3 regions of the Paenibacillus sp. FSL K6-1330 genome follow, and region 3 is predicted to be linked to each of the others. Evidence: predicted binding sites of a transcription regulator. Region 3 holds the regulator's gene; each other region holds the start of a gene.
The links. Region 3 encodes Rex, which represses fermentation and respiration genes when NADH is low (regulators of the CRP and FNR family bind a similar motif). Its sites were predicted from a motif close to TTGTGAAATATTTCACAA; they were not measured.
Positions count from the first base shown of each region.

Region 1 (3,289 bases), 170 kb from region 3:
CTCCCTTCTTATCGCGTCCGTGCATCGGATTTGCGCCCGGCGCAAACGGCTCGCCTGCCTTACGTCCATCCGGCGTGGTTCCTGTTTTCTTGCCGTATACGACGTTCGACGTAATCGTGAGCACCGATTGGGTCGGCATTGCGTCACGGTAAGCCTTGTTCTTGCGAATCATGCTCATGAAGGTCTCGACCAATTCAACGGCGATGCTATCCACGCGATCATCGTTGTTGCCATAGCAAGGGAACTCGCCTTCGATTTCAAAATCCACTGCAATTCCTTGCTCATTGCGTACCGGCTTCACCTTTGCATATTTAATTGCACTCAGTGAATCCGCTGCTACGGACAGGCCTGCGATGCCGCATGCCATCGTGCGCAGGATATCCCGGTCGTGAAGCGCCATCTCAATCCGTTCATAGCTGTATTTGTCATGCATGTAATGGATAACGTTAAGTGTATTCATATAGAGCTTCGCGAGCCATTCCATCATCGGCTTGAATCGCTTCATGACTTCATCATAACTCAGGACCTCGGCAGCGATAGCCGGATATTCCGGTCCAACTTGGGCGCCTGATTTCTCATCCTTACCACCGTTGATCGCATAGAGCAACGCTTTGGCAAGGTTTGCTCTGGCTCCGAAGAACTGCATCTGTTTCCCGATGCGCATGGCGGATACGCAGCAGGCGATGCCGTAATCGTCTCCGTAAATCGGACGCATGAGATCATCATTCTCGTATTGAATCGAGCTGGTTTCGATGGAAACTTTCGAACAATATTTTTTGAAGGCTTCCGGCAGCTTCTCCGACCATAACACCGTCAAGTTCGGTTCTGGAGCAGGCCCCAAATTATACAAGGTATGCAGGAAACGGAAGCTGTTCTTGGTCACTCTCGTCTCACCGTTTATCGACATGCCGCCGATGGATTCCGTTACCCACGTTGGATCCCCGCTGAACAGCTCGTTATAATCCGGCGTACGCAGGAATTTCACGATCCGAAGTTTCATAACGAAATGGTCGACCAGTTCCTGAGCTGTTTCTTCCGTTAGCTTGCCTTCAGCCAGATCCCGTTGAATATAAATATCAAGGAAAGAAGATACCCGGCCAAGCGACATCGCAGCACCGTTCTGCTCCTTGATCGCGGCCAAATAACCGAAATACAACCATTGGAATGCTTCCTTCGCCGTATTTGCAGGTTTGGAAATGTCAAAACCGTGCATACCCGCCATTTCCTTCAGTTCCTTGAGGGCCCGCATTTGCTCAGACAATTCTTCCCGCAAACGAATAACCGGCTCATCCATAGCATCCACTTCAAGCTCACCGAGTTCTCTCAATTTGTCCTGAATAAGAGCATCTACACCGTATAGCGATATTCTGCGATAGTCACCAATGATACGTCCGCGACCGTACGCATCGGGAAGTCCCGTAATAATCCCGGCCTTGCGCGCTGCTCTCATCTCTGGAGTATAGGCATCAAACACGCCTTGGTTATGCGTTTTGCGTATGCCGTTAAAGATATCTACAACGGCCTGCGGCATTTCAAAGCCGTATGCGTTGCACGCATCAATCATCATCCGGATCCCGCCAAAAGGCTGGATCGAACGCTTGAACGGCTCATCGGTCTGAACGCCGACAATCTGTTCTTTATCCTTATCCAAATAGCCAGGTTGATGAGAAGTGATGGTTGAAGGTGTATGGACATCCACGTCCAGTACCCCACCGTTGTCCCGTTCTCTCTTGGTTAAATCCGATACGATATCCCACAATGCTTTGGTGTTATCCGTGGGTCCTGCCAAAAATTCATCAGAGCCATAATAGGGAGTAATGTTCTCTGCAATAAAATCATTAACGTCAATTTGCTTGGTCCATTTACCTGATTTAAAACCTTTCCAGCCTGTTTCTTTTTCAATCACCGACATATTGAATCCCTCCTAGATTTGCTGGGGCTTGCAAGGACAGGCGAGGCCACACCTTGATCTATCTCAGATCTTTAAATGTGATTATTTTCACGATCAATGATGCCACTACCCCGCCTTGTACCTTCAAGCTTCTTTATCAAAGACCTGAGATTCAGCTTCTTGCTACACCTTTATTGTAGTCCTGTTGATCCCTCGCATCTGTGATATTAATCACAAAGTTATCTTTTTCCGTGATTTTTATCACTCCGAGTCTGTCTTGCATCACTTACCTCAACATATTCCCGGATCTTCATGATCGGCATTCAGAGCCTATCCTATTTAGAACCGACCGTAGAATGCGTTGCGGTAAACTTCTGCGAGCTCTGTCACCAGCGGCAGCTTCGGATTGCTCGTTGTGCACTGGTCTTCAAAAGCCCGGTCCGCCAAATGCTCAACATTCTTCTCGAAATCTTTAGGATCGATGCCAAGCTGCTGGAACGACTCCTCGATACCGAGCTTGCTGTTCAGCTCCCGGATCGCGCCAATCAGACTGTTTACGCCCTCTTCCGTTGTTCTTGCCGGCAGCCCGAGAATCCGTGCGATTTCAGCATATCTCTCATCAGCCACAAAATGGGTATATTTAGGCCATGCCGCGAATTTTGTTGGCTTCTTGGCGTTGTAACGAATGACGTGAGGCATCAGGATCGCATTGGTGCGTCCGTGTGCCGTATGATACTGGCCGCCCCACTTATGCGCAAGACTGTGGTTGATGCCAAGGAACGCATTCGCAAAAGCCATGCCGGCAAGCGTCGAAGCATTATGCATTTTCTCGCGGGCGAGTTTGTCACCGGTAAGCGCCGACTGCTCAAGATATTGGAACACGAGCTGTATGGCTTTGATGGCAAGCCCATCCGTATAATCGCTGGCCATCACCGATACGTAGGCTTCAATAGCATGTGTCAGAACGTCCATACCGGTATCGGCTACCGCTGTTTTAGGCAACGTGTATACAAATTCCGGATCGATAATCGCCACATCCGGTGTCAGCTCATAATCAGCCAGCGGGTACTTGGTATTCCCCAGCCCTTTGTCCGTGATGACGGCAAACGAAGTCACTTCCGAGCCAGTTCCCGACGTTGTTGGAATGGCAACGAATTTCGCTTTCCGTCCAAGCTTCGGATATTTATAGACCCGCTTGCGGATATCCATAAATTTTTGCTTCAGATTGTTAAAGTCCGTATCCGGGTATTCATAGAACAGCCACATCGCTTTCGCTGCATCCATTGGCGATCCGCCGCCGAGGGCGATAATGCAGTCCGGCTGGAACCTAGCAAGCATCTCCGTTCCGCGTTCTACTGTCGTTGTTGAAGGATCCGGCTCTACCTCCGAGAAGACCTC
Region 1 is NZ_CP150269.1:2,639,870-2,643,158, reverse strand. It holds gene pflB (formate C-acetyltransferase) at 1-1,912, opposite strand, end outside; gene adhE (bifunctional acetaldehyde-CoA/alcohol dehydrogenase) at 2,231-3,289, opposite strand, start outside.
Region 1: a site for Rex is predicted at 1,988-2,005, ahead of pflB (formate C-acetyltransferase). Genes of this name have one in related genera too.

Region 2 (3,289 bases), 710 kb from region 3:
AAGAATCCGGTTGGCCGACATACAGATCTGGCCTTGATGTGTGAATCTGCTGAATGTCGCCGCTTGTACCGCGTAATCGATATCAGCATCTTCCAGGATAATGAACGCGCTGTTCCCGCCGAGCTCAAGCAGCGGCTTCTTGAAGTGCTTGACGGCCAGTTGACCAATATGGCTTCCGACCTTAGTCGAACCTGTGAAAGAAATGATTCTCGGAATCGGATGCTCAACGAACGCATCGCCAATTTCCTTAATATCTGTCACCACAACATTCAACAAACCCTTCGGTACGCCCGCTTCTTCGAAAATCTTCCCGATCAGGGTTCCGCCCGTAATCGGCGAATCCTCATGTGGCTTCAGCACGACGCCATTGCCAGCACCCAATGCTGGGGCGACAGACTTCATGGACAAGAAGAAAGGAAAGTTAAATGGACTGATAACCCCAACCACGCCAGCCGGGATCCGATACAGGCGGTTCTCCTTGCCATCCTCTGTGGAAGGTAAAATCTTTCCCTCCATTCTAAGGGGGAACGTAGCCGCTTCCTTAATCATATTCTTCACAAGACCGATCTCGAACGCCGCCTTCAGACGTGTTCCGCCCAGCTCTTGAACAATAATGGAGGAAATGTCTTCCTCATGCGATTCAATATATTTAACGGCATTTTCAAGAATGTCTCGTTTCTGGTAAGCATTAACCTTGTCCCATTCCAGCTTAGCTTGATTGGCAGCCTGATATGCGTCATCAATGTCTGCAACGTTTGCGATTTGAAAAGCAGTAATGACCTCATCATTGTATGGATTGATGTCAGGCAGCGTTTTACCGCTCTTACCGTCTCGCCATTCCCCGGCTATGAATTGTTTTCCTAATTTCGAGTAATCCATATGAACCCTCCTGTGTCGAATAATTCCAACTGATCAATATAATTATCGACTAAAAACAGGTAATTGTTAAGTGAATTTTCTTTGACCTCTTCTCCCTCCTAGAGCAAGGGAGTCTATACGTTAAATAAGTGCAGAATAATAACGGGGGTGTCTCAAAAGATCTTAGATCTTCCGGGAGCCCCCCTTCTTGCTGCTAGAAGACGCTCCATGTACGAATCGTTCCTACCATCGCTGTTGCCCCAACATTTCTTGGAATGGTTCTGAGCAAGGGAGAACAGCCAATGATCAAAACAGAAGCCATAGCGGTGTGGGAATAACATCCTGAGCACCGCCATGGCTTTATTTGACACACTTTCTGTTTATGAGAGCCGTACGTCAAGCAACTAAATCTACTTTTGGGACGCCACGTTATTTTGCAATTAATATTAATCCAGCATGCGTTAATTCACTTTCACACGGTCATCAAGGTTATACCGCTTGACGAATCCGTTCGAACAAGATGTTGTTTTCCAGATGGATATGCTCGAAGGTGTCCTTTTCAAGCATCGCCAACCGTTGATAGACCAACCGATACGTACCGCAGGCATCCGACGGAAGTTCGAAATCAGCGGTTACTTCCCGGAGCTCCTGTAGCAGTTTGCCTGCTTGAGCATGTTCATGTTCCAGTTCAGACACATGCGGCTTAAGCTCCGCTGCAGCCTGGTGGTTAGGCTCTGCAACAAATTTCAAAATGAGCGGAAATACATGCTCGTCTTCATCCTTCGTATGATCCAGCAGTTCTTTTTTCAGATCGGAGAAAAGCTCCTGCACCCGAAGAAGTTCGGGATGATGCTCCCCATGAACGCGGGCTAATTTCGTCACATACGGCGTTAAAGCAGGTAATTCATCCCGCAAGAAGGCATGATGTTTCTGCTGGATGTATTCAATCAGTTCGGATTCCTTCAGTGAAGCCGGACGGCTTTCTTGATAATCTGCAAACTTGCTCTCCACGGACCGAACCTGCTCCAAAACGGCGGCGGGTTCCAAATTGCGCTGTTTAGCCGCCTCTTCCAAAGGCACCTGCCCTCCACAACAAAAATCAATGCGAAGTGATCGGAATAAATCCGCGGTTTGCGGAATGGATGTAACGATATCGGATACCTGACTCTGAAGCGTGAATGAACTCATGTTCAAACCTCCTTAGACTAAATGCGTCTTTGTGAACTATTTCACTCTTACAACCCAAGTATATGAAACTCCTATCTTCGTATATGTGATTGCAGTCATACCAAAATCTAACACTATGTGAACGATCAGGATCGGAGAACTACGGGAGCCAAGGCAACATCTTTTTAGACTTCTTCTTTCTGATAAAAATAACAACCAGAGGAAATACTTAATCGAAATATCCAAATGCTGTGACCCCGGTTGAATTAGGAGAGGTGTAAACACAATGTCATTTTCCACATGGGCGGGTTCGAACCAACCCAACGATAGCGATAATCTTTCTGCCAATCCGAATGGGAAGAACTCAGAGGATATGGACATATCGGTGAATCTGGAAGAAACCATATCCGAAATCAAACAGGTTCTGGGAGATAGTGACGATTTTATTGTATTTGGCTTCCATGTGTTCGGGCAGCATCCGGCTGTATTGTTGTATTTCTCCGATATGACGGATCATGCCGTCATCAATAACACGATATTGAAGCCCCTCAAATATGGGCCGCGCCATATCGATGTAAATAATCTCCCGCATGATGCGTTAATGCAAACCATCATGAAAGATACGCTTTATCATAGCGAGGGGTATTCGGAAAGGAAAATCTCCGTTCTGACCGACAACCTGCTAAGGGGGCAATCCGTCGTTGCCATTGAAGGGCTGGACGAGGCGATTATCATTGACACACGTCAGATCACGCAGCGCGCTATTGAGCAGCCGGCGACGGAGCAGGTAATCCGCGGAGCCAGAGAGGGATTTATAGAGTCCCTGGGGACCAATATCTCTCTACTCCGCTACCGGCTGCAAACCCCAGATTTTCGCGTGAAATCCATGGAGATCGGAACGAAAACCAAATCCAAAGTTGCCATGTGTTACATGGACGGCATAACCAATCCCGGAATCATCAAAGAAGTACAAAAGCGGCTGGATGCCATTGAAATCGACGCCGTTCTGGATTCAGGTTATTTGGAGCAATTCATCGAAGACAACCATTGGTCTCCCTTTCCGCAAATCCAGTATACCGAGCGACCTGACAAAGTCGTGGCGAATCTGCTGGAAGGAAGAGTCGCCATCTTGGTCGATGGCTCCCCTCTGGCCTTGATCGCGCCTACCGTGTTTAGCCAGTTCTATCAGACCGTTGAAGATTATACCGAACGCTTCGTTCTGATGAGTGCGATCCGACTATCCCGTCTGGTTGCTCTAGTATTT
Region 2 is NZ_CP150269.1:3,515,935-3,519,223, reverse strand. It holds gene NYE54_RS15930 (aldehyde dehydrogenase family protein) at 1-879, opposite strand, end outside; gene ric (iron-sulfur cluster repair di-iron protein) at 1,348-2,046, opposite strand; gene NYE54_RS15920 (spore germination protein) at 2,312-3,289, shown strand, end outside.
Region 2: a site for Rex is predicted at 2,076-2,093, ahead of ric (iron-sulfur cluster repair di-iron protein). Genes of this name have one in related genera too.

Region 3 (3,289 bases):
AATTGGGACCGGCTCAGCGATCAATTGTTCGGACTACTTCCGGAACGCGGAGACGCGACTCCGGGGGATGCCGGTCAATTCTCGCTTCGCTTATCGCCTCTGAAGAAGCCGAAGGATTGGGATTCGCTGGCCGAGTTGGAGCATCAAATTCATGTGACGCTGGGCGATGTCGTTCGCAAGGGTGACAAGCTGATCGCCGAGATGAAGGAAGATCTGGACGACTACAGCGCGGACAGTTTGTTAACAGACCTATCGGGTCTGTTTAAGGACCTGGCCGCACACCGCGAGGACCTGAGGTCCTTCATGGCTCTGAATGATGAAGGCACGGTATACTGGATGGAGGCTAACGGGAATTTCCGCGGCAAATCGCTGCAGCTTTATGCAGTGCCTGTCGATGTTAGCACCCACTTGAAGGAATTGTTTTTTGACAAGAAACAAAGCGTGATCCTGACATCGGCGACCTTGTCGGTGGATAAATCGTTTCAGTTCATGATCGAGAACTTGGGTCTTCAGGAAGCGGCAGATAGCGGCAACTTGAACACGGTTCTGCTGCCGTCCCCGTTTAATTACAGGGAGCAGGCCCTCCTTGTCGTGCCGCGCGATTTTCCGAGCGTGAAGGGCTCGGTCGGGGATGCACTCTTTGTGAATACACTTGTGCAATCATTGGCCGATACGGCAATCGCTACGCATGGCCGCATGCTTGTGCTGTTCACTTCGTACCGCATGCTGCGTCAGGTTCACGAGCCGTTGAAGGAGGCGCTGGCATCCAGCGATATTACGGTACTGGGACAAGGGATGGACGGAACCAGCCGTACCAAGTTAATCCGGAGATTCCAGGATAGCAGTGCTTCGGTCCTGCTGGGTACGAGCTCCTTCTGGGAAGGGGTAGACATACCCGGGGAGGCGCTCACTTGCCTTGCGATCGTCCGGCTGCCGTTCCAGCCGCCGAATCATCCCTTGGTCGAAGCCAAGAGCGAATTGCTGCAGCAGCAGAAGAAGAACCCGTTCATGAAACTTTCGGTTCCGCAAGCGGTCATTCGCTTCAAACAGGGATTTGGCCGACTGGTGCGGACCGCGCAAGATAAGGGGATTGTCATTGTCTACGATACCCGGGTCATTGAATCCTATTACGGGAAATATTTCTTATATTCTTTGCCGGGGCCGAAGATGGAGCATATGCCGACAGAGGGGATCGTTCCCCGAATTTCGGAATGGCTGCAGGAAGAGGCAGGCATAGAGAACCAAGCTGAATAAAAGTGAAACAATGAACGAAATGATCTGTCACAAAAAAATGTAGTTATTAACCTATTATTAGGGGGAGCATGAATGAAATCGGAAAAAATTTCGGAAGCCGTGGTCCGCAGATTACCTGTATACTTGCGCTATTTGAATGAGCTTCAGAAAAGGGAGGTCTCCACGGTTTCCTCCCAGGAACTGGGACAAAAACTGGACCTCAATCCTGCTCAAATTCGTAAGGACCTAGCGTATTTCGGTGATTTTGGACGGAAAGGGATCGGATATGACGTATCTTATCTGATCGAGAAAATTCGCCAGATTCTAAAGCTGGACCAGAAGATCAATGTCGCATTGATTGGGGCCGGTAATCTTGGACATGCATTATCGAATTACAATGCATTTCTGAAGGACAATATGAAGATTGTGGCGGTTTTCGATTCGTATTCTCCCAAAGTTGGTATGAAAATTAACAATTTGGTTGTACAGCCGATGGAGGAACTGGAGAAGACGGTTCATGAGTACGGCATTCGTATCGGGATAATCACCGTTCCGGATTTTGAAGCGCAGAATGTAGCCAATCAGCTTATCGCCGCAGGCATCGAGGCTATCCTGAATTTTGCGCCAACCATCCTGAAAGCCCCATCCCATATCCGGATTCATACGGCTGATTTTACTACAGATTTGCAGAGTTTGGCCTATTATTTGGATAACGGCAAGGAGGATGCAGCACATGACGATAACGAAGTGGATGGTTAAGAACGGAACGTTTGCGGTATTAGAGGAAGGAAGATCCGTGTTACGCGGATATATGGTTGTGGAGAATGACCGGATAACCTATCTGGGTGAAGAAGAGCCAACCGTCCAAGAGGGAACAGAAGTTATCGACGGAACTCATCTGTTTTTCCTACCGGGGTTAGTGAACACGCACGGACATGCGGCGATGTCCCTGCTCCGCGGTTATGGCGACGATCTGACACTGCAGGTATGGCTTCAGGAAAAAATGTGGCCTATGGAAGCCAAATTCACGGCCGACGATGTATACTGGGGAACCGCACTCTCCGTGCTGGAGATGATCAAAGGCGGAACCACGACATTTGTGGATATGTATGATCATATGGATCAGGTTGCCAAGGTTGTGCAGGACTCAGGAATGCGCGGCGTCCTGATGCGCGGCGTCATCGGATTGTGTCCGCCTGAGGTGCAGCAGCAGAAGCTGGATGAGGCGGTGGCATTCGCAAAAGACTGGCATGGCAAGGCTGACGGGAGAATTACGACGATGATTTCCCCGCATGCACCTTATACGTGCCCCCCGGATTTCATCGAAAAATTCGTTCAGGCATCGCATGATTTGAATCTGCCTTTGCATACGCATATGTCCGAAACGGAAACGGAAGTAGCTCAGAATGTAAAAGACTACGGACTTCGCCCTGTTGCCCATTTGGAGAAGCTTGGCATGTTCTCCCGTCCAACGCTGCTTGCGCATGCCGTCCATCTGACCGATGAAGAAATCGAAATCCTGGCCAAGCATCAAGTTATGGTGTCGCATAATCCAGGCAGCAATTTGAAGCTTGCCAGCGGCATCGCTCGCGTGCCTGCACTGCTGAAAGCCGGCGTAACGGTGTCGCTGGGTACCGATGGACCTGCGAGTAACAATAACCTGGATATGTTTGAAGAGATGCGACTGGCTGCACTGATCCATAAAGGGGTAAGCGGGGACCCAACAGCCATTCCAGCATCCGAAGCGCTTCGGATGGGAACAGAGTATGGAGCCCGATCGGCGTTCATTGAGGATATCGGCACACTTGCGGTAGGAATGAAAGCAGATATGATCGCACTGAACACGGATCAAGCGCACTTCCTTCCACGGACCGATTATATTTCACACGCTATCTACTCAGCCAGTGCGAAGGATGTAGAGCATGTATGGGTTGACGGCAAGCAGGTAGTGAAGAATGGCGCGAGTCTTACTCTTGATGAGGAACGTATCCGCCGGGAAGCGCAGCGTGCCTTTGAGCGTCTTACAACCCTCTAGGGAATAATCAAGGGGAGCGAG
Region 3 is NZ_CP150269.1:2,809,244-2,812,532, forward strand. It holds gene dinG (ATP-dependent DNA helicase DinG) at 1-1,254, shown strand, start outside; gene NYE54_RS12785 (redox-sensing transcriptional repressor Rex) at 1,327-1,992, shown strand; gene NYE54_RS12790 (amidohydrolase) at 1,967-3,268, shown strand.